DNA from 3 places in the Azospira sp. I09 genome. Region 3 is predicted to be linked to each of the others. Evidence: riboswitches for the same ligand, from Rfam matches in the RefSeq annotation. Region 3 holds a riboswitch; each other region holds the start of a gene.

Evidence for each region. A riboswitch is a leader RNA that binds a small molecule or an ion and turns the genes downstream of it on or off. The one in region 3 is predicted to bind cobalamin.
Region 1: linked by a shared signal. The riboswitch ahead of bluB (5,6-dimethylbenzimidazole synthase) and the one ahead of AZSP09_RS17905 (TonB-dependent receptor domain-containing protein) in region 3 are both predicted to bind cobalamin.
Region 2: linked by a shared signal. The riboswitch ahead of AZSP09_RS06675 (TonB-dependent receptor plug domain-containing protein) and the one ahead of AZSP09_RS17905 (TonB-dependent receptor domain-containing protein) in region 3 are both predicted to bind cobalamin.

Annotation. Positions count from the first base shown of each region.
Region 1 covers NZ_AP021844.1:1,825,042-1,834,716, forward strand. The annotation lists gene AZSP09_RS08470 (M3 family metallopeptidase) at 1-1,172, opposite strand, end outside; gene AZSP09_RS08475 (DUF2189 domain-containing protein) at 1,284-2,054, opposite strand; gene AZSP09_RS08480 (phosphoribosylaminoimidazolesuccinocarboxamide synthase) at 2,221-3,159, opposite strand; gene AZSP09_RS08485 (DUF3422 family protein) at 3,203-4,513, opposite strand; gene fba (class II fructose-bisphosphate aldolase) at 4,583-5,647, opposite strand; gene bluB (5,6-dimethylbenzimidazole synthase) at 5,846-6,625, opposite strand; cobalamin riboswitch at 6,671-6,866, opposite strand; gene pyk (pyruvate kinase) at 6,941-8,386, opposite strand; gene AZSP09_RS08505 (hypothetical protein) at 8,478-9,182, opposite strand; gene AZSP09_RS08510 (sugar transferase) at 9,194-9,675, opposite strand, start outside.
Region 2 covers NZ_AP021844.1:1,433,127-1,442,801, reverse strand. The annotation lists gene AZSP09_RS06690 (cobaltochelatase subunit CobN) at 1-2,224, opposite strand, end outside; gene AZSP09_RS06685 (DUF2149 domain-containing protein) at 2,208-2,549, opposite strand; gene AZSP09_RS06680 (MotA/TolQ/ExbB proton channel family protein) at 2,527-3,135, opposite strand; gene AZSP09_RS06675 (TonB-dependent receptor plug domain-containing protein) at 3,150-5,429, opposite strand; cobalamin riboswitch at 5,634-5,887, opposite strand; gene AZSP09_RS06670 (ribonucleotide-diphosphate reductase subunit beta) at 6,039-7,223, opposite strand; gene AZSP09_RS06665 (ribonucleoside-diphosphate reductase subunit alpha) at 7,220-9,675, opposite strand, start outside.
Region 3 covers NZ_AP021845.1:46,653-56,327, reverse strand. The annotation lists gene AZSP09_RS17915 (ribonucleoside-diphosphate reductase subunit alpha) at 1-2,554, opposite strand, end outside; gene AZSP09_RS17910 (acyl-CoA thioesterase) at 2,580-3,386, opposite strand; cobalamin riboswitch at 3,506-3,706, opposite strand; cobalamin riboswitch at 3,883-4,090, shown strand; gene AZSP09_RS17905 (TonB-dependent receptor domain-containing protein) at 4,199-6,019, shown strand; gene AZSP09_RS17900 (ABC transporter substrate-binding protein) at 6,076-6,852, shown strand; gene AZSP09_RS17895 (FecCD family ABC transporter permease) at 6,870-7,826, shown strand; gene AZSP09_RS17890 (ABC transporter ATP-binding protein) at 7,817-8,545, shown strand; gene AZSP09_RS17885 (ATP--cob(I)alamin adenosyltransferase) at 8,558-9,085, shown strand; gene AZSP09_RS17880 (hypothetical protein) at 9,075-9,675, shown strand, end outside.

The sequences.
Region 1 (9,675 bases), on a different replicon from region 3:
GCCGCGTCGGGCTTCAGCTTGACGTTGAAGAGGGACTCGATGACCTTGAACAGGCCGCCCAGCACCTTGGGTTCGGGGAAATACTGCTTCACCTCCTCGTCGGAGAAGGAGTAGCGGGCCTGCTTGAGCTTTTCCGAAGCCCAGCCGATGTCCCAGGGTTCCAGTTCGTCCATGCCCAGTTCGGCCTTGGCGAAGGCCTTCAGCTCGGCCAGGTCCTTCTCGGCGAAAGGCTTGGCCTTCACTGCCAGGTCGTTGAGGAAGGCCAGCACCTGTTCCGGACTGTCGGCCATCTTGGGCACCAGGGAAACCTGGGCGAAGGTGTCGAAGCCCAGCATCTTCGCCTCTTCGGCCCGCAGTTCCAGGATGCGACGGATCAGGGGGGTGTTGTCCCACTCGGCCTTGCTGCTGCCGTCGGTGAACTCGGCGGCCCGGGTGGCGTAGGCCCGGTACATGACCTGGCGCAGGCGGCGGCTCTCGGCGTACTGCATCACCGGCATGTAGGAGGGGGCGTGCAGGGTGAATTTCCAGCCAGCCTTGCCTTCCTTCTCGGCGGCGGCCCGGGCGGCAGCCTGCACGTCTTCCGGCAGGCCCGCCAGTTCGGCCTCGTCGGTCACGAATTCGGCGAAGGCGTTGGTGGCGTCCAGCAGGTTTTCCGAGAACTTGGCGGAGAGGCTGGCCAGTTCTTCCTGGATGGCCTGGAAGCGGGGCTTCTGCGCTTCCGGCAGTTCGGCGCCGGAAAGGCGGAAGTCGCGGATCTCGTTGTGCAGGATTCTCTTGCGGGCCGGGGAAAGGCCGGCGAATTCGGGGGAGGCGGCCAGGGCCTTGTACTTCTCGAAAAGGGCCAGGTTCTGGCCCAGTTCGCTGAAGAAGCGGGTCACCTCCGGCAGCAGGTCGTTGTAGGCCTCGCGCCATTCGGGCACGTCATTGACGCCGTGCAGGTGGCCGACGATGCCCCAGGCCCAGGAGAGGTGCTCGATGCCGTCGTTGAGGGGCGCCGCGAAATCGTCCCAGGTGGCCGGCACGGCGGCGGCGGTGAGGCGCGCCACCAGGGCCCGGCTGTCGGCCAGCAGCTGCTCGATGGCGGGCCGCACGTGGGCCGGCTCGATGCGGTCGAAGGGCGGCAGCACGGCACGGGGCTGGCCGACGGTGGCAAGAAGGGGATTGGCGCTCATGGGCTGTTCTCTGGAGATGTTATCGGTAGGGGCAACAAAAACGGGCGGCCTGGGCCGCCCGTGGGCTGGCGCTGAAACTGGACGTCTGTTCTTGCAGATGGGGTCTGGCGCCTATTCTACAAGGTCCGCGTAGGCATGCCAGGTGGCGTGGCCCAGCAGTGGCATGATCAGCACCAGACCGGCCATCAGGGTGACGAAGCCGAACAGGGTCAGGCTGACGATAAGGAAGGACCACAGCAGCATGGCCGGCAGATTGGTCGCCACCACGTTGATGCTGGTGGCCATGGCGTGGTGCACCTCCACCTCCCGGTCCAGCAGCAGGGGCGCCGTCACCACCGAGAGCAGGAAGGTCACCGCGGCCAGGGTGGCGCCGCTGAGGGTCCAGATGGCGGCCAGGTTGGGGTGGCGGCCGGAGAGGAAGATTTCCCGGGCCAGTTCCTCGAAGCCCCAGATCCACTCGCTGCCCAGCAGATAGGCCACCAGGGCCGTGGTCAGCTGGGCCCAGATGAAGTAGATGGCGGCCAGGAAGAGGCCGTAGAGGGCCAGAGGGCGCCAGCGGGCGGCCAGGGAATGGGCCACGGCGGCGGCATCGAGCCGGTCGCCGCCGGCGATGCGGCGGCTGATCTCGTAGAAGCCCACGGCCAACAGGGGCCCTACCAGGAGGAAGCCGGAGACGGCCGCCAGCAGCAGTTCGGGCCGGCCCTGGGCCAGGGCGAAGATGCACAGGCCGCCGATGGCGAACAGGGCGCCCAGGGAAAGACTCAGGCTGGGCCGCCGGGAAAGGTCTCGCAGGCCGCCGGCCAGCCAGAGGAAGGGACGGGACCAGGCCACGTGGCGCACCCGGGGCAGGTCGTGATGAACGGGGGAGTGCAGGATGTCCATGATGATCTCCTTCTCAGGGTTGGAGCGGGGACATGGGTTGGACCGCAACTGCCCGTCCGGGTTTCCGGCCGGCAAAAACAAAAGGGGCGGGAGAATCTCCCGCCCCTTTTGGGGGAAGCCCAGGCCGACCGGTACAAGCGGTGCGGCCCGCGGCAGTCCGGCCCGATCAGGCCATGGTCTGGCCGGTAAGGCGCTCGTAGGCTTCGCGATACTTGGCGGCGGTCTTTTCGATGACCTCGGCCGGCAGCTGCGGACCGGGAGCCTTCTTGTCCCACCAGGTCAGGGTTTCCAGGTGGTCGCGGACGAACTGCTTGTCGAAGCTGGGGGGGCTGATGCCTTCGGCGTAGCCGTCGGCGGGCCAGAAGCGGGAGGAATCGGGGGTCAGGGCCTCGTCGATGAGGTGCAGGGTGCCGGCTTTGTCGATGCCGAACTCGAACTTGGTGTCGGCGATGATGATGCCCCGGGTGCGGGCATAGGCGGAAGCCTCGGAGTACAGGGCGATGGCGGCGTTCTTCGCTTCCTCGGCCAGCTGGGCGCCGGTCTTGCCGGTGCCCGCCAGGTCGGCGGCCAGGTGCTCGGTACAGCGCACCTTGGATTCCTCGTAGGAGATGTTGATGTCGTGGTCGCCCACATCGGCCTTGGTGGCCGGGGTGAAGATGGGCTCGGGCAGCTTGGCCGCCATCTGCAGGCCGGCGGGCAGCTGGATGCCACAGACGGCGCCGGTGGCCTGGTAGTCCTTCCAGCCGGAACCGATCAGGTAACCGCGCACCACGGCCTCGATGGGCAGGGGCTTCAAGCGCTTCACCACCAGGGCGCGGCCTTCCACCTGGGACCGTTCTTCGGGCTTGACCACGGATTCGGGGGCGATGCCGGAGAGCTGGCTGGGCAGGATGTGGCCCAGCTTCTCGAACCAGAAATTGGCCACCTGGGTCAGCACCTTGCCCTTGTCGGGGATGGGGTCCGGCAGGATCACGTCGAAGGCGGAGAGCCGGTCGGTGGTGACGATCAGCAGGTGGTCGGCATCGACGGAATAGATGTCGCGCACCTTGCCCCGGGCGACGAGGGGCAGGCTGGTGATGGTGGATTCAAAAAGGGGAGCGGTCACGGCAGGGTCCCGAAAAAGAGGGGAAAAAACGGATTATAAAGGATCAGTGGCCTTCGCCCTGCTCCAGCTCCTCGGCGGCCAGGGCGCGGCGCATGCGGCGGATGCTGACGGCGACGACGGCGGCGATGAGGGGGATGGAGACGGCGGAGGCGATTTCCGGCGACAGGTGGGGCAGCACGGTCTTGGACAGGCCCTTGGCCAGATAACTGACCAGCTGGGAGGCGTAGTAGGTGATGGCCACCACGGACAGGCCTTCCACCGTTTCCTGCAGGCGCAGCTGCAGCTTGGCGCGGCGGTTCATCTGCCCCAGCAGCTGCTGGTTCTGGCGCTCCAGTTCGATATCGACCCGGGTGCGCAGCAGGGCGCTCTTGCGCGCGATGCGGGTGGACAGGTCGGTCTGGCGCCGGGCCACGGAAAGGCAGGTGTTGATGGCCGGGGCCAGGCGCCGGTCCATGAATTCGGAAATGGGAGGAAAGCCGTTGAGGCGGTGTTCCCGCAGTTCCCGCACCCGCTGCTGCACCAGGGCATAGTAGGCCTCGGCGGCGCCGAAGCGGAAAGCGGTGCGGGTCACCGAGCGTTCGATCTCCGCCGCCAGCCGGGTCAGGCGGGCCAGCAGCAGGCGCTCGTCCTCGGGGCCGCGGGCCTCGCCCATGCGGTCCATGAGGTCGGCCACCTCGCCCTCGGCCCGGGCCAGCAGGCGGCTCACCTCCTTGGCCACCGGGAAGGCCAGCAGGGCCATCATGCGGTAGGTCTCGATCTCCAGCAGGCGCTGCACCGTGCGCCCGGCCTGGCGGTGGCGCAGGCGCTCGTCCAGCACCAGGAAACGGCTCCAGCCGTCGTGCAGCTGGAAATCGGAGGCGACCCAGGCGGCACCGTCAGCCACCGTGGTGGCGACCCAGGAGTCGCCGGAGCGGTGCAGGTCGGCCAGCAGTTCTTCCGGGTCCAGGTCGGCGGCGGAGCGGAATTCCACATGGGTGGCCACCATCACCGAGCCGGGCAGGCCCGCCAGCCAGTCCGCCGGCAGGGCGGAAATGGCGGTGGTGTCGGGGGCGTCGCCGGGTTCCCGGGCGAGGAAGAAGGTGTAGCCGGAAAATTCGTTGTGCCGCTCCCACTTGAGGCGCAGGCGGCCCGCGTCCATGACCCAGTGGTCGCCCTGGATGACGGGGCAGAGATTGGCCCCCAGGGCGGCGCAGAGGCGCTGCAGATGGGCTTCTTCGGCCGCTGCCTCGGTGCCTTCGTGCAGCACCGCCAGGTAGCTGATCCACTCCGGCCCTTCCAGGGCCATGGGCGGGCGGGCATGGACCTCGTCATTGAGGCGCTGGCGCAGCGGGTGTTCGGCGAGGGGCAGGGTCATGGCGGATAAAAAGAAAAGGGCGCCGGAGAAGTATCCGGCGCCTGGCAGCGGTTGGGAAGGCGAACCTGCTTACTTGACGATCTGGTTCAGCTCGCCCTTCTTGTAGCGCTCGGCCATCTTCTCCAGGGAGATGGGCTTGATCTGGCCGGCCCGGCCTTCGCAGCCGAAGGCCTGGTAGCGGGCGACGCAGATTTTCTTGGCGGCTTCCCGGGCGGGCTTGAGGAAGTCGCGGGGATCGAACTTGGAGGGGTTCTCGAACAGGTAGCGACGCACGGCGCCGGTCATGGCCAGGCGGATGTCGGTGTCGATGTTCACCTTGCGCACGCCGTGCTTGATGCCGTTCACGATCTCTTCCACGGGCACGCCGTAGGTTTCCTTCATGTCGCCGCCGAATTCCCGGATCTCGGCCAGCAGTTCCTGGGGCACGGAGGAGGAGCCGTGCATCACCAGGTGGGTGTTGGGGATGCGGGCGTGGATTTCCTTGATGCGGTCGATGGCCAGGATGTCGCCGGTGGGCTTCTTGGTGAACTTGTAGGCGCCGTGGCTGGTGCCGATGGCGATGGCCAGGGCGTCGCAGTTGGTGCGGGCGACGAAGTCGGCGGCCTGGTCCGGATCGGTGAGCAGGTCTTCCCGGGTCATGTGGCCTTCGGCGCCGTGGCCGTCTTCCTTGTCGGCCTTCATGGTTTCCAGGGAACCGAGCACGCCCAGTTCGGCCTCGACGGAGACGCCGATGGCGTGGGAGAACTTCACCACTTCCTGGGTTACGGCCACGTTGTAGTCGTAGGAGGCGACGCTCTTGCCGTCTTCCTGCAGGGAGCCGTCCATCATCACGGAGGAGAAGCCGGACTTGATGGCGGCCATACAGACGGCGGGGGACTGGCCGTGGTCCTGGTGCATCACCACGGGGATGTGGGGATAGGCTTCCAGGGCGGCGAGGATCTGGTGGCGCAGGAAGGCTTCGCCGGCGTATTTGCGGGCACCGGCGGAGGCCTGCATGATCACCGGGGCGTTCAGCTCATTGGCGGCCTCCATGATGGCCCAGACCTGTTCCATGTTGTTCACGTTGAAGGCGGGCAGACCGTAGCCGTTCTCGGCGGCGTGGTCCAGGAGCTGGCGCATGGATACGATGGGCATGGTGTTCCTCCAATGGGCAATGCGGTTTGTTCTGGCGTGATCGGCGCCCGCTGTCGTGGCGCTCGGGAAAGACCGTGATTTTATCGTGGCTTTGCCCCCCGGGCGAGTACTGCGACCGCCGGGCAGCAAAAGAAAGACAAAGGCCGCAACCAGGGCGCCGGAGACGTCCCAACCACGGCCCTCTTCAGGCAGGCATGCCTAGAAGCGGCGTTTTTCCTGGGCCCTGGCCTGGTGCTCGCTGAGGACCTGGCGCAGCTCCTCCTCCACCGGCTTTTCCCACTGGCCGTCGTACACCAGGTCGGCCAGGGGCAGGCGCTGGCGCCAGCCGGCGCTTTCCAGCTCCGGCTTTTCCTTGAAGTGGCTGACGTAGCCCAGACACAGGTAGGCCACCGGGATGATGCGCGGCGGCAGGCCCAGGATGTCGCGCAGGGCCTGCTGGTGGAAGATGGAGACCCAGCCCACTCCCAGGCCTTCGCTGCGGGCCGCCAGCCACAGGTTCTGCACGGCGCAGACGCTGGAATAGAGGTCCATGGCCTTGATGTGGGTACGGCCGATGACCACCGGGCCGGCCCGGTCCCGGTCGCAGGTGATGAGCAGGTTGAGGGGCGCTTCCCGGATGCCCTCCAGCTTCAGTTCCTTGTAGATGGCCTGGCGCTCGCCTTCGAATTTCTCCGCCGCCTCCTGGTTGGCCTGCTGGAAGGCGGCGTGGATGCGGGCCTTGGTCTCCGCCTCCCGCACCAGGAGGAAACTCCAGGGCTGCATGTAGCCGACGGAAGGGGCGAAGTGGGCGGCGGTGAGGACCCGGGCCAGCACCTCCTGGGGCACCGGGTCGGGCAGGAACTGGCCGCGCACGTCGCGGCGGGAGAAGATGGCGTGGTAGATGGCGTCCCGGGCGGCGTCGGAGAACTCGTGTTCGTTCTGGTAGCCGGCGAGGGAGATGACTTTGTTAACGCTGCAATCGTACTGGTCGGTCTTCATGGAGTCCCCTTCTGAAGATCGGTGGCGGCGCGCCTGGCCGTGCGTGCCGGAAAGGGTCTCCTGGCCGGTCTTCTGACTCGGGATCACTCTGCGCCGGCGCCTTCCCGATCCGCGGATCAGTGGCATCTGCCGGCCCAGTCCCCCTCACAGCGTTGGGCACGTCGCGGAATGGGCGGCCCCAAGGCCTGCCGCACCGCGTTCCCGATTCTCCCTTGCGGGCACCCGGAGACGATTCGCCCCGGCGGACCGGGGCGAAGGGAATTTTAACAGAGGCGGCGGAATCAGGCCCGAGGCCCGAGGCCCGCGAGGGCGCTATCAGGTCCGCAGGGGCGGCATCTGGTGCTCGCCGACGCGGACGATCTTCAGGGTGTTGGTACCCCCCGGGGTGCCGATGGGCTCGCCGATGGTCAGCACGATGAGGTCGCCCTTGGCCACGGCGCCGTTCTGCATCAGCAACTGCTCGGCTTCGTAGAGCAGCACGTCCCGATCCGAATGCTGCTGGCTCATAAGCAGGGGCGTCACTTCCCGGTAGAGGGACATCTTGGTCTGGGCCTCCGCATCCGGCGTCAGGGCATAGACCGGCACGCCGCAGTTGAGGCGGCTCATCCACAGGGCGGTGGAACCGGATTGCGAGAGGGCGGCGATGGCCTTCACCTTGAGGTGGTGGGCGGTCCAGATGGCGGCCATGGCCACGGACTGGTCGATGCGGGTGAACACCCGGTCGAGGAATTCCCGGTCCAGGGTCACTTCGGCGGAGCGCTCGGCCTCGATGCAGACCCGGGCCATGGATTCCACGGTTTCCACCGGATAGCGGCCGCTGGCGGTCTCGGCGGAAAGCATCACCGCGTCGGTGCCGTCCAGCACCGCATTGGCCACGTCGGACACTTCGGCCCGGGTCGGCACCGGCGACTGGATCATGGATTCCATCATCTGGGTGGCGGTGATGGCCAGCTTGTTCTTCTCCCGGGCGTGGCGAATCATCTTCTTCTGCAGGGCCGGCACGGCGGCGTCCCCCACTTCCACGGCCAGGTCGCCCCGGGCCACCATGACGCCGTCGGAGGCGTCCAGGATTTCATCCAGGGCCGCCACGGCCTCGGTGCGCTCGATCTTGGCGATGGTCAGGGCGTGGCTGCCGGCGGCCCGCATCAGCTGGCGCGCCATGTACATGTCGGCGGCGCTCTTGGGGAAGGAGACGGCGATGTAATCGACGCCGATCTGGGCCGCCGTCTTGATGTCGTCCATGTCCTTGGCGGTCAGGGCCGGAGCGGAAAGGCCGCCGCCCTGGCGGTTGATGCCCTTGTTGTTGGACAGCTCGCCGGCGTGGCGCACCACGGTGTGGATTTCGGCGCCGATCACCCGCTCCACGTCGAGCACGATGCGGCCGTCGTCCAGCAGCAGCACGGCACCGGGCTCCACGTCCCGGGGCAGATCCTTGTAGTCCAGGCCGACCCGCTCCTGGTTGCCCAGGGCACAGTTGGCGTCGAGGATGAACTTGTCGCCCTTCTCCAGCTGGATCTTGCCGTTCTCGAATTTGCCGACGCGGATCTTCGGCCCCTGCAGGTCCCCCAGGATGCCCACCGGCCGCCCCACCTTGGCGGAAATCTCGCGCACGGTGCGGGCCCGGGCCATGTGGTCCTCGGCGGTGCCGTGGGAGAAGTTCATGCGCACCACGTCCACACCGGCGCGGATCAGGCGCTCCAGGGTGACGGGATCGGTGGAAGCGGGGCCGAGGGTGGCGACGATCTTGGTATGGCGGGCCATGGCGGGTTCCTGTTGTTGGTCTATCCGGCCATTCTAGCGCAGCCTCCCCGCCGTTGCTGGCCCCCAGGCCATTTCCCAGCGGCGGAGCGCTTCAGTAGTAGGCCTCGATGGCCGCCAGCGATTGGGCGTAGGTGTGGCGGATCTGGGCCGGCTCGTAGCGGTGCTCCCGGCCCACCGGGCAGGCCAGCCGGGCCAGGCAGGTATGGCGACAGGGCGAGGCGGGCAGCCGGCGCCAGGCGACGCAGGCAGCCAGGTCGAAACGGCCGCCGGCCAGGGCGCCGGCCGGGCAGGCCTCGATGCAGACCCGGGGCGCGCAGCTGGCACAGGGCGAGGCTTCCTGCAGGGGCGGCGTCGGCGGGAAGTCGCTGTCCGCCAGCAGGGCCGCCCGGTAGGCATACCAGGAGCCCCACTGCTGCCGCACCCCGACCATGAAGGGCGAGGGATGGTGCCAGCCCGCCAGCTGCCCCAGCTGCTGCAGCCCCACCGGCGCATCGCCGGGATAGAGCAGGTGGAAGTCCCGGCCGGGACAGACGGCGGCAAACCAGCGGCCCACGCTGGCAATGGTGAAGTCGTCGATGGGATGGTCCGAATCCAGCCCGGCGGCCTGCACCGCCTGCCACAGGCGGCGGCCGCCGTGGCCCAGCAGGATCAGCTGGCGCCGGCCGTGGCCCGGGGCGGCCCGCTCCAGGGCGGCGGCAACCTCCTCCGGCAGGGCCGCCACGTCGAAGACGGCCTGCAGGTTGAGGCCGGCCTCATGCAGCAGGCTGGCGTCGAACGGCTGGCGCGGGGAGAGCATCGCCCGCCGCCTCAGTGGGAAACGCCGTCCCGCTGCACCACCTTGAGGAAGGTCAGCCAGATGATGCGGCAATCGAAGACGAGGGAGCGCCGGCGCAGGTATTCCGCATCCAGGGCGACCTTCTGGGGAATGGGCAGTTCGTCCCGCCCGTTCACCTGGGCCCAGCCGGTAAGGCCGGGCACCAGCTCATGGACGCCGGCCTCGGTGCGCAGGGCGATCAGGTCGTCCTGGTTGTACAGGGCCGGCCGGGGACCGACGAAACTCATGTCGCCCTTGAGGATGCTCCACAGCTGGGGCAGCTCGTCCAGGCTGGACTTGCGCAGGAAGGAGCCCACCGGCGTCAGGTAGGCCTTGGGGTCCGTCAGCAGATGGGTGGCCACCGCCGGCGTGCCCACCCGCATGCTGCGGAACTTGGGCATCTTGAAAATGCGGTTATGCCGCCCCACCCGGTCGCTCCAGTAAAGCACCGGCCCGGGGGAGGTGAAACGCACCA
Region 2 (9,675 bases), on a different replicon from region 3:
CCGGGGCCAGCTTGCCGGCCAGGGCCAGGATGGCCTCGGCGGTGCTGCGCTGCATCTCCCTGGGCGGAGCGATGCCGAAGGTGTGCAGGCCGTAGGAGGCCTGGTGTTCGCTCACTTCCTTCAGGTAGTGCTCCAGTTCCTCCACCTCCTCGCCGTTGGCCAGGGTGTCCTTGCCGATGTCCTTGAGCACGCCCAGCTTGCGGCCCTGGGTGTTGATCTCGCCGAGGGCGGCTGCGGCGGCGGATTCGCTCTTCTGGGCTGCCACCACGTAGTCGTCGATGAGGCCCCGCAGCTTGACCAGTTCCAAGTTGAGGCTGGCCCTGTCGAAGGGGGGCGTCATGTGGGAGATGATGGTGGCCATGCCGCGCCGCTTGGCCTGCAGGGCCTCGCCGATGTCGTCCACGATGTAGGGGTAGAGCTGGGGCACGTCGCCCACCATGGCCTCCCCCGGATCGGCGGCGGTGAAGCCCACCTCCTTGCCGGAGAGCCATTCATGGGTGGCGTGGGTGCCCACATGCACCATGGCATGGGCCTGGTAGCCCTTCTGCAGCCACAGGTAGAAGGCCAGATACTGGTGGTGGGGCGGCAGGGCCACGTCGTGGTACATCTTCTTGAGGTCGCCCTCCCAGCCCCGGGAAGGCTGGGGCGCGAAGACCAGATTGCCGTAGCGCTGGGCGGGGAAAACGAAGTGGGGCTTGCCCTTGCCGTCCTTCCACAACATCACCCTGGAGTTTTCCGGCTCGCCCCAGGCCTGGACCATGGCGCGGCGCAGCTTTTCCGGCTGGCGGTCGAACCATTTGCGGTAGTCGCTCACCGGCAGCAGCATGGCGTGGCCGCTGCGCACCATTTTTTCCAGGGCACCGGGAGCCCAGTTGCCGATGTTGGTGCCGTGTTCCCGCAGGGCGTCGAACAGGGCTTCTTCCGTGGCCGGGCGGCCCTGGGCGTTGTAGCCGGCCTGCTCCAGGCGGGAGAGGATCTGCCACAGGGAGCGGGGCAGCACGTTGAGGTAGGAGGCGCCGATGTTCTCCTTGCCCGGCGGGTAGTTGTAGTAGATCACCGCCACCCGCTTGTTGGTGTTGAGCTCATAGCGCAGCTCCACCCACTTCTTCACCCGGTCCGCCAGGCGCTCGATGCGCTCGGGAATGGGGGCCTCCACCACGTATTCCAGGCCGGTGCGGGGATCGGTCAGACGCTCCTTGGAAGCCACCACGGTGGGAGCCACGGCGCCGGCGAATTCGGCTCCGGCGATCTGCCAGGCCCGCTCGTTGAGGCTCAGGCCCATGGGCGAATCCTCCCATTCCTGGCGGCTCTGGTTGAAGAGGGAGAGGGCATTGACCACGGGCACGTCCAGGGCCTGCATGAGCGGGATGGTTTTCTCCGGCACGTTGCCCATCTTCAGGGCCAGGCCCACCAGGGCCGCCACCCGGGCCTTGCCCCTGGGGTCGATGAAGTATTGCTTGACCGCATTTTCGGAAGGAAAGCCGAAGGCCGGGGCGACGTTGAAGCCGCGCCGCTCCAGGCTTTCCACCATGGCTTCGAGCAGGGCCGAGCGGCCGGCCTGGGCCGTGACCCGGTTGAAGACGATGCCCACCCAGACCCGCTCGGCGGCGCCGGGGCGCTGCCGCAGGTAGTCTGCCGCGTAGTCCTCGAAGCGGCTAAAGAGCTGGCCGCTGCGGGGATTCCACAGGGCCACGGCGGGGAAGGGGCGGGGCGGCGGGGCCGCCAGGGGCAGGCCGAATTCCCGGGCCAGGGCCAGGCGCAGCATGGCGGCGTAGTTGTCCACGCCGCCGGCCTGGGCGTAGGCCCGCAGTTCCTCGTTGCGGCTCAGGCCCGCATCCCGTTCACCTTCCTCGAAGGGCGAGCCGACGGCGTAGGCCTTGGCGCCGCGCCGGTTGATTTCGGCCACGGCGGGGGCAATCTGCTTCGCCAGGTCCCGGCCCATGTTGTAGATCAGGGCCAGGTCGGCCTTGGCCAGGGCTTCCAGGTCCGCCGGGCTGGGCTGGGAGGAGGAGGCGATGTGGAAGCGCACCTCTTTCAGGACCGGTTCCCGTTGCAGCTGCTGCACCGCATTGACCGCCGTCAGGGTGGCCGGGTCGCCGGGGAATAGCACCAATGACAGGGGTCGGGCCTGGGCGGCCAGGCCCAGGAGCAGCAGGGCCAGGCCCAGGAAGAGGTGCCGGAGGTGGAACAGGATCGGGCGCTTGCCCTCAGTCGGCCGGTACATAGACGATCCTCCCGTCGGGCAGCTTGTAGGCGGTGCCGAGGCGTTCGCCCCGGCCCGAGAGCTTCTGGTCGGTGACCTTGGCGGCTTTGATCTCGTTGCCCTTCTTGGTGATGATCTCCATCTCGCCGTTGGCGTTCTTCTTCACCATGGTCACTTCGGAACTGGGGTCCAGCAGGTCCATCATGTTGTAGGCCATGAACAGGGCGATCATCATGGAGACGATGAAGACGATGCTGGCGTCGAAGAGGTTGGCGACCCCGGCGATGGGGTCTTCCAGGGCCTCGCCGTCCAGGGAGAAGCGCCTACGCCGCTGCAGCAACCGCATCGTCGGCCTCCGTCTGCAGGTGGTGGGGGAGGGCCTGGCCGCTTTCCGCCAGGGTCAGTTCGGCGGCGTGGGCCATTTCCCGCACATCGGCCCGCACCCACCGTTCCCGGGAGAGGGCCAGCAGATAGGCGAGGACCCCGGCGCCCAGGCCGGCCACGGTGGCGGTGAAGGCGGTGACCATGCTGCCGGCCATCTTGGGGATGTTGCCTTCGGCCAGAGCGGCCAGGGAAATGCCCATGGGGATGAGGGTGCCCATGAGGCCCAGGGCCGGCCCCACCTTGATGACGAAGCGGATGCGGTCCAGGCGCCGCGACAGTTCCAGTTCCTCGGCCTGCAGCAGCCGTTCCACTTCGATCTCCAGGCGGCGCGGATAGCCCTTCAGGCGGTGCCGCAGCTGGCCCAGGCGCAGCTTGAAGCTTTCCACCTCCGGCAGATGGCCGCGGCGCCGCTGCCAGGCGTCGAACAGGGTGATGCCCAGTTGCAGGGGCACGTAGGCCACCAGCAGGGCGCAGCCGCCGATCACCGGCAGGTAGAGGGCGGTGGAGACTTGGTAGAGCAGTTGCTCGATGAGGGTGACGATTTCCATGATGGCTCCCAGGGTCAGAACGAGGCGCTCAGCTCGATGAAGGCATTGCGGCCGGGCATCTGGTAGTACTCGTAGTAGGTCTTGTCGAAGAGGTTGTTGATGCCGGCGCTGACCTTGAAATTCCTGTCGAACTGGTAGCTCAGCTTAAGGTTGGCCAGCCAGTACTTGCTGACGCCGCCGTAGACGTTCTTGATGACGTCGCTGTTGTCTTCCTTGCTGAACTGCTCGCCGGTGTAGGCGGCGGAGAGGTAGGCGCGCCATTGCTGCCACTGGGCGTCCAGGGCGAAGTAGGCGGTGTTTTTCGGCACATAGCGCAGGCGCTTGCCCTGCAGGCCGGTGCCGCTCTCGTCCCGGGTGATCTGGCTGTCGGTCCAGGTGTAGCTGGCGGAGGCCCGCAGCCAGGAGGCGAGGGGCATTTCCGCCGCCAGCTCCACGCCTTCCACCTCGGCCTGGCCGGCGTTGGTGGCCGTGGCGAAGAAGTCCACATTGGCCAGGCTGCCGCTGTAGGGGCTGAGCTTGCGGTAGATCATGTCCTGCAGCCGGGTGCGGTAATAGGTGGCCTTGGCCGAGCCCTGGCCGGCCAGGGCCGTCTCGATGCCCAGGTCCCAGGAGGTGGAGGTTTCCGGCTTCAGGTTGGGGTCGGCCACCAGCAGGCGGCGGCTGCTGATGCTGGGAGTGGCGTACATCTCGTAGTTGGAGGGGGCACGGAAGGCCTTGCCCAGGGAGCTGCGCACGCTGGTGCCCGGCGTCAGGCGGTAGACCGCCGCCACCTTGGGGGAGAAGGCGGATTCGGAGCGCTCCGGGATGTCCAGATTGCTTCGGGGCGTTCCGACGTATTTCTGCATGTTGCCCCGGCTGCTCCAGCGGTCGTGGCGGCCGCCCAGGTAGAGGGTGAGGTCGTCGCCGACGAAGATCTGGTCCTGCAGGAACAGGGAATTGGTGGTGCTTTCCCCGTCGGACTGTTCGTTGAGGGCGCCGGTGGTGCTGTCGGGATCGCGCCAGCTGGTGAGCTGGTATACCTTGCGCCGCAGGTGGCTGCGGCTGGAGGAGAGACCGACGATCAGGTACTGGTTGCTGCCCGCGGCAAAACCCAGCTGGGCCGAGGCGTCCAGGGTGGTGTTGGGAGTGCTGGTGCGGGTGCCCGGGCCGCCGTCGAAGGTGGCGCCGGTGCCGGAGCCGACGTAGAAGGCCTCCCGGTCGAAGTAGCCCACATTGGCCTTGAGGTCGTAGCCATTGCCCAGCTTGCCGTCGAAGCCGGCGAAGTAGCGGGTCTCCTGGCGGTAGTTGGGATTGCTGGAATTCCAGAAGCTCGATTCCTTGATGCTGCCCAGCTTGTCGCCGTTGATGGAGACATTGCTGGCGGGCAGGGCGAGGGGAGCGCCGTTCTTGCTCAGGTAGTTGTTGAAGCGCTCGAAGCCGATGCTGCTTTCGCTGCGGTTGAAGCCGGCGAAGAAGCGGGACTGGGCATCCAGGCTGTAATAGACCTTGGCATGCAGGTTGTTGGCGTGGGAGGAGATGGCGCCCTGGTCCCCCACCACATAGGCCTTCTTGCCATCCACCGTGGTGGTGGCCCGGCCACCCTGGACCGCGTTGGCGCCGGTGCCGGTGGTGCCCACCGGCAGCACCACCAGGTCGCTGCCGGCGAAACCGGCCATGTCCTCGTAGCCGAAGCCCAGGGTGGCGGCCAGGCCGTTGTCCCACTTGTTGCGGTAGCTGGCTTCCACCGCACTGCGCTCGCCGTCGCCGAAGCCCCGGCTGACCTTGACCCGGGTTTCCTGCTTGGTGGGCACCTTGGTGATGACATTGACCACGCCGCCCATGGCGTCGCTGCCGTAGAGAGCCGAGGCGGAGCCGGGCACCACCTCGATCTGCTCCACCTCGCCCATGGGAATGCCCATCAGGCTGGCCAGGCCGCCGGCGTTGCCGTCGGAGAGACTCATGCCGTCCACCATCATCTTCACCCGGCCGTCGGAGAGGCCGCGGAAGGAGACGATGGGGGCGGTGTTGATGCGGGTGCTGGTGCCCAGGCCGTTGCGCATGTAGAAGCTGGGCACCTTGGCGGTGAGGGCGTCGCCGATGCGCACGGCGCCCGAGGCGTCCAGCTTGTCGGCCGTCACGACGGTGACGGCAGCCGGGGCCTCCAGGGTGGTCTGCTCGATACGCGAGGCGGTCACCACCACGCTGCCCAGTTCCGTCTCGCCCTGCTCTCCGGCGGCCAGGGCGGCCTGGGAAAAGAGGGCGGCGATGGCGGCGGCCAGGAGACGCCGCGGTTGTTGGTTGTTGATGCTCCCCATGTTGCTGTATGACTCCAGTCGATGGCTACCGACCGGGCTTCGGGAAACGGGGGCACAAAGGATGAGGCGCGACCGCCGGCCCGAGGGCAGGCGGCAGAAACTCGGCTCAGAGGGAAAGGCCGGCGCTTCGATTCATGCTCCGCTCCGTCCGCAACCCCGCGGTCGGTGGCAGGTTCGTGCCGGCACCGTCCTTCATGGACGGCGGGCACGCAAAAATCAAAGGCCGGTCTCCGGGCTCGCCAGTCTTGATGTTCCGCCTTCCCAAGCCAGTCGCCGGCCCCGGTGAGGGGGCGACGGGCTGGCTCAGTGGCTGGCGCTCCGGGGAGGAGGGCCGTGGAACATCCGCACTGGCTTACCGTTGCGGGGGCAGCCGAAGCTTGGGGCCGTGATGGCCGTTACTTCGTTCCCGTTTCACCCGGCGGCTGCTGCCGCCGGACACCTTTGACTGCTAATGGCTCCCTGGGGAGCCGGGATCGCAACTGCAGGCGATCAGGAGCGCGATCATACCCCCAATCCCATCTATGACAAAAGTCTGTGTCCTGGGCTGCCCCATCCCCGCCAGGGGCCGGGGCAGCGTCCAGGGCACGACGCCGCTGGTTGCCGCCCGGCTCAGTCCCAGGCCAGAGCGCCGCCGGTCTGGTACTCGGTGACGCGGGTTTCGAAGAAGTTCTTTTCCTTGCGCATATTGGCCTGTTCGTCGAGCCAGGGCAGCACGTTCTCGGCGCCGGGGAAGGGCTCGGCCAGGCCCAGCTGGCGGGCGCGGCGGTTGGCGATGAAGCGGAACTGGTCCCGGTGCAGGTCGGCGTTGTAGCCCAGGATGGGCTCCCGCAGGATGTAGCCGGCGTAGGCCGACTCGGCGGCTTCCGCCTCTTCCCACAGGGCCTTGACCTGGACCGGGTCCAGGGTCAGGTTCTCTTCCTGCAGCAGCTGGCGCACCACCCGGATGCCGAAGGCGCAGTGCAGCACCTCGTCGCGCATGATGTACTGCAGCTGCTCGGCGGTGCCCTTCATCAGGCCCCGGCGCTGCAGGGCGAAGATGGGGGTGAAGCCGTTGTAGAACCAGCAGCCTTCGAAGATGCCGGCGAAGAAGAGGTAGGAGAGGGCGAATTCGTGCAGGTTGTCCCGGTCCGTCAGGTCGAAGTCGGAACGCATCACCCGCTCCAGGCGGCGGTTGGCCAGGGCGATCTTGCCGTGGATTTCCGGCACCACCCGGTAGCGGTTGTAGATTTCCTTCTGGTCCAGGCCCAGGCTTTCGATGCAGTGCTGGTAGGTCCAGGTGTGCAGGGCCTCTTCATAGACCTGGCGGGCCTGGTAGATCTGCAGCTCCGGCGCGCTCATCTTCTCCATCACCGCCAGGCCGATGTTGCGCATGGCCAGGATGTCGGAGGTGGTGAGGTAGGACAGCACGTTCTCGAAGACGTGGCGCTCGGCCGGCGTCAGCTTGTGGTTGTAGTCGTGCACGTCCTGGGCCATGGAGATTTCCAGGGGCGTCCAGTGGTTGCGGTTGGCGTTGAGGAAGAACTCCCAGGCCCAGGGGTACTTGAAGGGCGCCAGCTGGTTGATGTCGGCCTTGCCGTTCACCACCCGCTTGTCTTCCGGGTTGATGGGGGCCAGAGAGATGCCGCCGGCAGGCAGGCGGGGCGCGGCTGCCGGGGTAGTGCCGGCCAGGGGCGCCGCCGTTCCTGCCTGGGCGGGCAGGGGGGCTGGAGATGCTTGCCGGGCGGGCGTTGCAGCCGGGGCGGGCTGGACGGCGGCGGGTGCGTCGTCCCAGTCGTCGAAACGCAGTTGGCTCATTGGCAGGCCTCGCAATCCGGGTTGTCGATGGAGCAGAACTTGGGCTCGGGCGCGGCGGGGGCGGCGGCCCGGTCCACCGGGGAACTGGTCTTTTCCATGGCGGTGGCGCCCAGGGTGCGCAGGTAGTAGGTGGTCTTCAGGCCCTGGGTCCAGGCCAGCTTGTAGATCTCGTCCAGCTTCTTGCCGGAGGGTGCGGCCACGTAGAGGTTGAGGGACTGGGCCTGGTCGATCCACTTCTGGCGACGGGCGGCGGCCCGGATCAGCCAGGTGGGGTCGATCTCGAAGGCGGTGGCGTAGCGGGCCTTCAGCTCGTCCGGGATGCGGTCGATGGGGCCGAGGGAGCCGTCGAAATACTTGAGGTCGGAGATCATCACCTCGTCCCACAGGTTGAGGGCCTTCAGGTCCCGCACCAGGGATTCGTTCACCACCGTGAATTCGCCGGAGAGGTTGGATTTGACGTAGAGGTTCTGGTACTCAGGCTCGATGGCGGCGGAGACGCCGATGATGTTGGAGATGGTGGCCGTGGGCGCAATGGCGACGCAGTTGGAGTTGCGCATGCCGACCTGGGCGATGCGCTCGCGCAGGGCGTCCCAGTCCAGGGTGGTGCTGCGGTCCACTTCCACATAGCCGCCGCGGGCGTCTTCCAGCAGCTGCAGGGAGTCGATGGGCAGGATGCCCTTGTCCCACAGGCTGCCCTTGAAGCTGGAGTAGCGGCCCCGTTCCTCGGCCAGGTCGGTGGAGGCCCAGTAGGCGTGGTAGCAGACGGCTTCCATGGAGCGGTCGGCGAATTCCACGGCGGCCTCGGAGGCGTAGGGCAGGCCCAGGCGGTGCAGGCAGTCGGAGAAGCCCATGATGCCCAGGCCCACCGGGCGATGACGCACGTTGGCGTTGCGCGCCTTGGGGGTGGCGTAGAAGTTGATGTCCACCACGTTGTCCAGGAGGCGCATGGCGGTGCGGATGGTGCGTTGCAGCTTGGCCTGGTCCAGCACCAGCTGGCCGTCCACCAGGATCAGGTGGGCCGGCAGGTTCACCGAGCCCAGGTTGCACACGGCGGTCTCGGAATCGGAGGTGTTGAGGGTGATCTCGGTGCACAGGTTGGAGCTATGCACCACGCCCACGTGCTGCTGGGGCGAGCGCAGGTTGCAGGCATCCTTGAAGGTGATCCAGGGGTGGCCGGTCTCGAACAGCATGGTCAGCATCTTGCGCCACAGCTGCACGGCGGGAATGCGCTTGAACAGACGGATCTCGCCCCGGTCGGCCTTGGCCTCGTAGGCGTTGTAGGCGACTTCGAATTCCTTGCCGAACTTGTCGTGCAGGTCGGGCACGTCGCTGGGGGAGAAGAGGGTCCACTCGCCGCCGTTGATGACCCGCTGCATGAACAGGTCGGGAATCCAGTTGGCGGTGTTCATGTCGTGGGTGCGGCGGCGCTCGTCGCCGGTGTTCTTGCGCAGCTCGAGGAATTCCTCGATGTCCAGATGCCAGGATTCCAGATAGGCGCAGACGGCGCCCTTGCGCTTGCCGCCCTGGTTTACGGCCACGGCCGTGTCATTCACCACCTTGAGGAAGGGGATGACGCCCTGGCTCTTGCCGTTGGTGCCCTTGATGCGGGCCCCCAGGGAGCGCACCGGGGTCCAGTCGTTGCCCAGGCCGCCGGCGTACTTCTGCAGCAGGGCGTTTTCCTTGATGGACTGGTAAATGCCTTCCAGGTCGTCGGAGACGGTGGTGAGGTAGCAGGAGGAGAGCTGGGAATGCCGGGTGCCGCTGTTGAACAGGGTCGGCGTGCTGCTCATGAAGTCGAAGGAGGAGAGCAGGTTGTAGAACTCGATGGCCCGGGCTTCCCGGTCGATCTCGTTGAGGGCCAGGCCCATGGCCACGCGCATGAAGAAGGTCTGGGGCAGCTCGATGCGGCGCTCGTCCACGTGCAGGAAGTAGCGGTCGTAGAGGGTCTGCAGGCCCAGGTAGTCGAACTGCAGGTCCCGCTCGGCCTTGAGGGCGGCGGCCAGGCGTTCCAGGTCATAGTCCTTGAGGCGGGCATCCAGCAGCTCGGCGTCCACGCCGGTGCGGATGAGGCCGGGGAAGGCTTCGGCGTAGCGGGCGGCCATGGCCTCCTGGCTGGCTTCCTCGCCCAGCACTTCGACGCGCACGCTGCTCAGCAGCAGGCGGGCGGCCACCTTGCTGTAGCCCGGTTCCCGCTCGATCAGGGTGCGGGCGGCCAGCACCAGGGACTGGCGCACGGCGGCCAGGGGCACGCCGTCGTAGAGGTTGTGCAGGGCCTGCTCCAGCACCGTTTCGGCAGCCACATCGGCCAGGCCCTGGCAGGCTTCCCGGCATTGCTGCAGCAGGGCGGCCCGGTCCAGGGGGAAGCGGCGGTCGCCGTCCACCACGTGCAGCAGGGGGCCTGCGGCAGCGGGGGCGGCCGCCGCCTGGGCGGCCCGTTCGGCGGCCCGCTTTT
Region 3 (9,675 bases):
TGAGCGACTGGGCCTGGTCAATCCATTTTTGACGGCGGGCAGCGGCCTCGATGAGCCATTTGGGGTCGATTTCAAAAGCTGTCGCGTAGCGCGCCTTCAACTGCTCCGGTACGCGATCGATGCGGGCCAGCGAGCCATCGAAATATTTGAGGTCGGCGACCATCACTTCATCCCACAGGTCGAGCGCTTTGAGATCGCGTACCAGCGCTTCGTTGACCACGGTAAATTCGCCGGACAGGTTCGATTTGACGTAGATGTTCTGATACGTTGGCTCGATGCTGGCCGATACGCCGATGATGTTGGAAATGGTCGCTGTCGGCGCGATAGCCACGCAGTTCGAGTTGCGCATGCCGTACTGCTTGATGCGTTTGCTCAGAGCGTCCCAGTCCAGGCGGCTGTCGGTGTTCAATTCGAGGTAACCGCCGCGCTCTTTCTGCAAGAGCGCAAGGGAATCCAAGGGCAAGATGTCCTGGTCCCACAAGCTGCCGGTGAAGCTCGAGTATCTGCCGCGTTCTTTCGCCAGTTCGGTCGAGGCCCAGTAGGCCTGGTAGCAGACGGCTTCCATGCTGCGGTCAGCGAAGTCGACGGCATCCTGCGAGGCGTAGGGCAAACCTAGGGCATACAGGCAGTCGGCGAAACCCATGATGCCCAGGCCAACCGGGCGGTGGCGCAGGTTGGCGTTGCGCGCCTTGGGCGTAGCGTAGAAGTTGATGTCGACGACGTTGTCCAGCATGCGCATAGCCGTCTGGATGGTCTTCGCCAGCTTGGCCTGGTCAAGTTCGCCATCTTTCAGGTGGGCGAGCAGGTTGACCGAGCCCAGGTTGCAGACGGCCGTTTCCGAATCCGAGGTGTTCAGGGTGATTTCGGTGCACAGGTTGGAGCTATGCACGACACCGACATGCTGCTGCGGGGAGCGCAGATTGCAGGCATCCTTGAAGGTAATCCACGGGTGCCCGGTTTCGAACAGCATGGTCAGCATCTTGCGCCACAGTTGCACCGCCGGAATCTTCTTGTGTAGCTTGAGCTGGCCGGCGGTGGCCTTAGCCTCGTAGGCGACATAGGCCGCTTCGAACTCGCCTCCGAACTTGTCGTGCAGGTCCGGCACATCGACTGGCGAGAACAGGGTCCACTCGGCATTCTCATGCACCCGCTTCATGAAGAGGTCGGGAATCCAGTTGGCGGTGTTCATGTCGTGCGTGCGACGGCGTTCGTCACCAGTGTTCTTCCGGAGATCGAGGAATTCCTCGATGTCGAGGTGCCAGGTTTCCAGGTAGGCGCAGACGGCGCCCTTGCGTTTGCCGCCCTGGTTCACCGCCACCGCCGTGTCGTTCACCACTTTCAGGAAGGGAATGACGCCCTGACTCTGCCCGTTGGTGCCCTTGATGCGGCTACCCAGGGCGCGTACTGGCGTCCAGTCGTTGCCGAGGCCGCCGGCGTATTTCTGTAGCAGCGCATTTTCCTTGATCGACTGATAGATGCCTTCCAGGTCGTCGGCTACCGTGGTCAGGTAGCACGACGAGAGCTGCGAGTGCAGCGTACCGCTGTTGAACAGGGTGGGCGTCGAGCACATGAAATCGAAGCTGGAAATCAGATCGTAGAACTCGATGGCACGGGCTTCTCGATCGATTTCGTTCAAAGCCAGGCCCATGGCGACGCGCATGAAGAAGATTTGCGGTAGCTCGATGCGCTTGCCTTCGATGTGCAGAAAATAGCGGTCATACAGCGTCTGCAAGCCGAGATAGCCGAACAGCTTATCTCGTTCGGGCTTCAGGGCCGCCGCCAAGCGCTCCAAGTCATAGCTCTTCAGGCGCGGGTCGAGCAGTTCGGCGCCGATCCCTTTCTGGATGAAGGTCGGCAGGTATTCTGCATAGGTTTGCTGTAGGGCCTCGGGTGCCACTGGGTGGCCGAAGATTTCGGTGACCAGGCTGGCCAGCAGCAAGCGAGCAGTGGCGAAATCGTAGCCCGGTTCGCGTTCAATCAGCGTGCGCGCTGAGAGAATCAGCGCCTGTTGCACATCGGCCATGCTCACGCCGTCGTAGAGGTTCTTCAGGGCGTGGTCGAGAATCAGTTGCGCGGAAATCTCGCCGGAGATGCCAGCACAAGCGGCTTCGCAGATTTTGAGCAAGGCTGCGGTGTCGAGTGGGCGGCGTTCGCCATGAATCATGACGTGCAGCGTTATTCCGTGCGCCTCAGCGAGTTGTGAGGACTGCTCTGCCCGCTCGGTCGCCCGCCGTTCCCGGTAAAGCACATAGGCGCGAGCCACGTCGTGTTCGCCGGAACGCATCAGCGCCAGTTCGACCTGATCCTGGATGTCCTCGATATGCACGGAGCCGCCGTCGGGTAGGCGACGGGTGAGAGAGCGGAGCACCGTATCGGTAAGTTGGGTCACCACTTCGCGCACCCGAGACGACACTGCGCTTTGGCTGCCTTCAACTGCCAGGAAGGCCTTAGTGAGGGCGACGGTAATTTTTTCCGGGTCGAAGGGAACGACGGCGCCGTTGCGGCGAATGACTTGCAGGGCTGCAATGGAAAAATCGAATTTGTCTCGGTCCATGGTTACGTCCTTAGGAGGGGAATTGCTAGAAAGAGGTTGAAGATTCCGGGGGTAAGGGAATTGGGTGGCCATCGTCATCGACGGCAACGAAGACGAAGTCGGTGCGGGTGCATAGGCGCTGCTCACCGGCCTGCGGGCATTCGGCGGTCATGGCGGTGGAAACCGTCAGCGAGGTCCGTCCGATCGCCGTGACGCGGGCCGTGGTTTCGACGATGTCCCCGACGCGCGCTGGCGCCACAAAATCGAGCGTCTTGCTCGACGCCATCACGACGGACTGCCGTGCCCGGCGGCTAGCGGCCACAAGTGCGGCCTTGCCCAGCCAGTCCAACGCGAAACCGCCGTGCAGAATGCCGCGATGATCGGTTTGTCCTGGAAACACGATTTCGACGACGCGAACAACACGAGGATCATCATCGGACTGAAGTAGCCGCACCGGCTCGGCAACCGCATCGCCTTCCTGCCCGACCATCACGAAACGACCGGATAGGCAGGAGGTGCGTTTCCCCGTCAGCATGTCTTCGGCCACCAGTTCGGCCTCGATCTCCACAGACCGGCGTCCGGCTTTAACGATTTTTCCGTCAACCTCGGCCAAGTGCCCGACGGGCACAGGTGCGCGAAAATCTGTTTCTGAGAGTGCCGCCGTCACCACTGTTCGTCGGAGAAAGCGGCTGGCCATGACAAAGGCAAACTTGTCCATCATGGCCAGCGCAGCCCCGCCAAAAAGCGTACCGTGGTGGTTCGCCTGGCCAGGAAAAACAACGTCAACGAGCCTGAACAGGCCGGAGAGTTGGGAAACGTCGTCTGCTACAGGAAGGGGGGTTTCGCTTGCCAACTGCCATCTCCGCTGTGACGAGCGGGGATGGCATACCCTGGCCCTAGAGCCAAGACAGCAGCGACAGTTTGCGGAACACGCATGTTCAACCTCACGTCAGGGACACCCCGCCCCAATTGAAAAAAAGACATATCGGGGCAGGTCTCCTGACTCTCGGGTCATCGCGCTTCTCCAGCCTTCCCGGAAAACCCAGTGGCATCGTTTGGCGAAGCGCTCGCCGATTACAGTTGCGGGGGCAGTCCCGGGTTTCCAGCCATCGGCCGGGCACCGGGTTCCCTTTTTAATCCCTCGTAGGGGAACCTTCGATGCTTGAAAGTCTAGTTTTTGGGGAATGCTCTGTCAAGGGGTATCTACTATATCTAGTCAACAAAAATTAGATTGGCACTACATATAGTATGTTGTGAACTTTGGCTTTAAGTGACTCCAAGCATGACCACGTACTCCTTCGCTCATTAACAGGAGCAGTGGGAGTTGGCGGCGGCAGGCTGTAATAATGTATAATTGATCCGTTTCAGGTGCTGCGGCCAACGTTCGTTGGTCGCGGTTAAACGGGAAAGCGGTGCGTCTCCTTGCGAGACTAACCCGCTGCTGCCCCCGCAACGGTAAGCGAGTGCGGGCGCGCCACAATGCCACTGGGTTCATCCTGGGAAGGCGGCGCGTCAAGACTTGCGAGCCCGGAGACCGGCCTGCGACAACAAGCGAAAGTGCTACGGGGAGGTGGCACCGGCTGTTGTTGTGGCCTGTTATTTCCCCTCGCACTGTTTATTCATATACGCCGGCATGCGGGGACGCCTGTCGGAGAGGGGAAAACAATGCATACCCGCCTAAAGCCTCTGGCAGCGTTGCTGCCGCTATTGTTTGTTGGTGATCTTTACGCTCAGCAGGCACTTGATCCAGTTGTTGTCACTGCCACCCGTCAGGAAACCCGTGTTTCCGAAGTTCTGGCAAACGTAACTGTCATCGACCGCGAAGAGATTGAGCGTAATGCGGCAAGTACGGTGATTGACCTGCTGTCCCGCCAGTCCGGTATCCAGGTTGCTACCAGCGGCGGACCTGGTACCACTGCCAGTCTCTATATGCGGGGGGCCCGTCCTGACCAAACCAAGATTCTGGTCGATGGTCTGCCCATCAACTCGATCGATTTGGCTGGGTCGCCCCTACGCTACATCCCCCTTGCCAACGTCGAGCGCATCGAAATTCTGCGCGGCCCCGGCTCCACTATGTACGGAGCCGATGCTATCGGCGGCGTCATCCAGATTTTTACGCGCCAAGGCACCCCGGGTCTGAAGGCTGATGGATTTATTGGTTACGGCACTCAAAACACTTTCCAAGCCAACGCCGGTGTTTCCGGCGGCAATGAACAATGGCGTTTCCGCCTTGAAGCCAACCAGGCATCTACCGACAGTGTTTCTGCACAGAAAAATGCCACCAATCGTGATGCCGACAAGGACCCCTATCGCAACACTGGCGGGGCCGCTTCTTTGTCCTTCCTCCCCGCGCAAGGCCATGAAATTGGGTTCGTTTATCGCCAAAACGAAGGGCGTACCCATTACGACAGCGGGAATGTCCCGGCGAACGGCACCTTTGATGATTACGTCGATTTCCGAACCGAGCAATGGCAGCTATTCTCCCGCAATCGCATCACGGAAAACTGGACCAGCAAGCTCCAGTATGGTCAGACGACTGATTGGCAAAAGAACTACGCATCCTGGGCTCCTCAGGGAAGTGTCCTGAAAACGGAAAACAGTCTGCTGAGTTGGCAAAACGATATTGCACTTCCTCTTGGCAAGGCTTTGCTGGGTGCTGAGCACTTGGCTCAAAAGGCTTCCCCGAAGGACAGTTTTACTGGCGATGACTCCATTACCAACAATGCTATTTTCGCCGGCTGGAATGCCAATTACGAGCAGCACCGCTGGCAAATCAGCGGACGTAACGACGATCATTCCCAGTTTGGCAACAAGGGGACTTATGCCTTGGCCTATGGCTACCAGTTGACTCAGCAATGGAGACTGCAAGGCAGCTATGGCACCTCATTCAAGGCACCGTCGCTTTACCAGCTTTATGACCAATGGTCTGGCAATGCGAAACTGAAGCCTGAAGAGGGTAAGAACGCCGAGGCCGCAGTGGTATGGGAAACTGGAAACCAGACAGCGTCGGCAACCTATTACCACAATCGTGTCGAAAACATGATCGACTGGTCAGCCTCTACCTTCAAGTACCAGAACGTCTCACGGGCAAAGCTGGAGGGCGTAACGCTTGACTACAACGCCAGGTTTGGCGATTGGGGCGTACACGCTGCCTATGACTGGTTGAATGCCATTGACGAGGACACTGGATTCCAGCTTGGGCGTCGAGCCAAGAACAAAGCGCTGGTCGGCCTCTCCAAGACCTGGGGGCCGCTGGAAACCGGCGTCGAACTGGTTGGTGCCGGGAGCCGGTACAACACCAATACCGAAACGGGACGGATGGGGGGCTATGGTTTAGTTAATTTGACCGCTCGCTATGCCATTAACAAGACGTTGTCCGTGGAAGGACGTGTCAACAACCTGTTCGACAAGAACTACGAACTGGCACAAGGCTATAACACCCTTGGGTTCAATGCCTTCGTCGGTATCCGCTACACGCCGCAGTAACAACAGGACAGTACCGGCTGAATGTCAGCCGGTACTCCCGTTGTTGGAGCCCCATCATGTTGCGGACGGTTTCCACTCTGTTCCTTTGGGCGTGGATCGAGATTTTCTCTTCGGGCAAGGTGTATTCAGCGCAACGTGTGATTTCGCTAGATCTTTGCACGGACTGGATGTTGGCTCGTTATGCCGATCGCAGCCAAGTCGCGGCGCTCTCGCCGATGCATCGCCAATACCCCGTGGCCTGGCTGGATAAAGGCTGGCCAACCCACGACGGTACGCTTGAGCGAATCGTCGAATTAAAGCCGGATCTGGTAATCACCGGCCAATATAACGCACCACAACTGCGCAGCCGCCTGAAAACCCTCGGATTTCGTGTCGAGATACTGCCTCTCCCAAGCAATCTGGAAGCTGTCAGCGAGTACGAAAAACAGCTTTTGTCCCTACTTGGCAAACCTCTTTCCCTTGCCAGTCTCCCGCCTTCTCCTGTGAAGTCGCATGTTCATCCGAAGCGATTGCTGTTGCTCGGAGCCAACGGCATCGGTACTGGCCGTGGCACATTTGAAGACGGTATCCTGGAGCGGGCAGGCTGGACCAACTACCTGCGCGATGAGGGCTATCTGCGCCTGGATCTGGAAAACATCGTGACCGATCCACCCGATGCCATCCTATGGGCGGCCCCCGCCAGCAAGGCCTTGGCGAATCGCTTTGCGGAACATCCTGTGTTGCGGCAAGCCGTGCCACGAGAACGCTGGCTGACCACCGACTACTGGCGCTGGCAGTGTCCGGGTCCCTGGACATGGGAACTGGTGGGGCAACTAAATCGGTGGCGCCAGTGATTTTCCCGCTTTCTCTCATGGCCTTAATTGGCGTGGCCTTCTTGTCCTTGGCGACCGGACCGACGCCAGTCGCCGTCCTCGCGGGATTGGGCGACTGGATGCAAGGAATCAATAGTCCTGCAGCCATGGTTATCGGGGAAATTCGCCTGCCGCGTACGCTACTGTCCCTGGCGGTTGGCGCTTCTCTGGGACTCAGCGGGGCGGCGCTGCAGGGACTGTTGCGCAACCCGCTTGCCGACCCCGGCCTGACCGGCGCCAGCCAGGGCGCTGCACTGGGGGCCGCTGCAGTTTTCTATTTCGGGCTGTTTCCCGCTGCTGGCGAAGTTGCGCCGGCCTTGGCCGGTCTGCTTGGGGCCGGAGTCGCGTTGCTCCTCATGCTTAGCCTTGCCGGTTCAGCCCGCTCGTCCATGGTCATCATGGCCGGGTTGGCCATATCGACCCTGACCGGCGCTGCGCTGGCCACCGTGCTGAATTTCGCACCCAATCCCTTCGCCATGCAGGAACTGGTGTTCTGGCTATTGGGCTCGGTTTCGGAACGTAGCCTGAAGCACCTGGGCTTCCTGTTGCCGGCGCTGCTGCTTGGCGGCATCCTGATCTGGCGACAACGTAACCTGCTGGTTGCCCTCAGCCTCGGCGAACAAGTCGCTCAGAGCATGGGACTGGCCTTCGCCCAAGGGAGTCGTCTCATCATCCTCGGTACCGCACTGCTGGTTGGAGCGTCGGTAGCGATTGCCGGCAATATAGGTTTCGTGGGTCTCCTCGTCCCGCATCTCATTCGTCCATTGGTTGGCCACCGCCCCGACCGCTTGCTGCTGCCTTCGGCGCTGTTTGGAGCAATGCTGGTCGGACTCGCCGACATCTGCGTTCGCCTGCTGCCCCCGGGGCGGGAGATCAAGTTGGGCGTGCTGACCTCACTGCTCGGCACACCGCTCTTCATCTGGTTGATCTGGAAGGAGCGACAACGATGGCTCTGATCGACGTTCGCAACCTGTCCCTGCCGCCACGGCTCGCCGACATTGATTTCTCACTGGATACCGGTGAAGTACTCGGCGTCATCGGCCCGAACGGCTCAGGGAAATCGACCCTGCTTCATTGCTTGGCAGGCCTGCTGCCGTACTCCGGTGAGTGCTTCTTTGAAGGTCAGGAAATTGGGGAGATGGCTCCTCGTCAGCGAGCAAGAAACATCGGACTGCTTCCCCAATCGTGCGACAGCGCGTGGTCGCTGAGCGTCGAAGATGTGGTCAGCCTTGGGCGGCTACCCTGGGGGGATTGCGAGGCCTCAGTGGTTAACGAGGCGATGAATCAGGCCGGCGTCAGCCAATTCCGCAAACGGAAAGTGGACTGTCTCTCCGGCGGTGAACAAGCTCGCGTTTGGCTGGCCAGGGTACTGGCAGGTTGCCCCCGCCTGCTGCTCGCCGACGAGCCGATTGCAAGCCTCGATCTGTTCTACCAGCGCAGCGTCATGGAAACGCTAAGGTCCTACGCAGACCTTGGTCATGGCGTTGTGCTGGCAATCCATGATTTCGGCCTGGCGGCTCGCTACTGCGACCGCCTCTGCTTGATGGCAAACGGCAGGATTTACGCTTTCGGTACGCCTGCGGAAGTGCTGACCGAAGATGGACTGACGGAAGTTTTTCAGGTGCCGGTCCATGTCGATTTGGCGGCCCAGCCTCCAGTCATCACCACGAAATGAGGAGAGAAATACATGAAACCTGGCCGCAACCGCGATGAACTCTGCTATCCCTTCATTTACGAAACCTCGAACCTCTGCGATTTCGAGGTAGTCACCGACGAACTCTGTGGCCACATCGGTGCAGCCTACTCCCTGCTACCCCCTGACATGCCCGACATTGCGGCGGACCTGGATCGGGTTCAGCCATTGGCGTTTCACGTTAATGGCTCGATTCGCGGTCGCCTCGCCATCGAGGAGGGCGACCTGGCGTGGCTACAAGAGCGTCTGCACCATTACCATGAGGAAGTGCGCGACAGGCTCGAAAGCTTCGTCCTGCCCCGGGGAATACAGCCAATTCCACAGTTACACCACGCCCGCTCGGCGGCCAAGAAAGCGGTTCGTCTCATGGTGCGTATCGAGCAGGAGGGAAAGGACATTCCCATGGTTCTGCCCAGGATGTGCAACCTGATGTGCAACTTTTTCTTCGTGCTGACACTGGTGATCAACAAGCGACGCGGCATCGACGAAATCCCGTTTGTCAGCAAGAGTTATGGCCGATAAACCTCTTCCCTTCGATGCACAGAAATTTTCGGAGACCGTCAGGGCGTCTCTGATTGCTGGTACGCCCACGGGCCGATTGGATGAAATGCTGAAGCAGATGGCCACAGAATCGGAAGAAATTCGGTTCCCGCGACTATGCCTGATTGTGGCCCAGACCTGCCTGTCCATGGGGAGAACCAAGCAGGTTCGCCATTGGCTTGAACAACTGCTCCAAGAGGTTGTGGACGAAGATCTCTTGGCAGCCATCGAAGTAGCGGTTGGTAGCAGCCAGGCTGAGCTGGCCGTCGATTTGTATCAGAAGTTGCTAAAGAGCAATGTCTTGCCTGCAGCAAAGAAAAGCCTTGCGGTCGCAGAAGCCACGATTGCCTTGGCGTTGCGCTTGCGGCTGCCGATGCGTGGTGAAGCCTGGGGGCTGCACCGAAAATTGTTAAAATCTACAGGCCAGCTTCTAGTTGGCGTCATGCCAGCTTTGGATACTGATGAAAAACGTGCTCAGGCTTGGTCTTGCCTCGCACAGATTTATCGCCTGCGGGGACTGGCGCAATCCCAAGTGGATCAGGCCCTGGCAGAGACCGCACGCTACGGTCGGG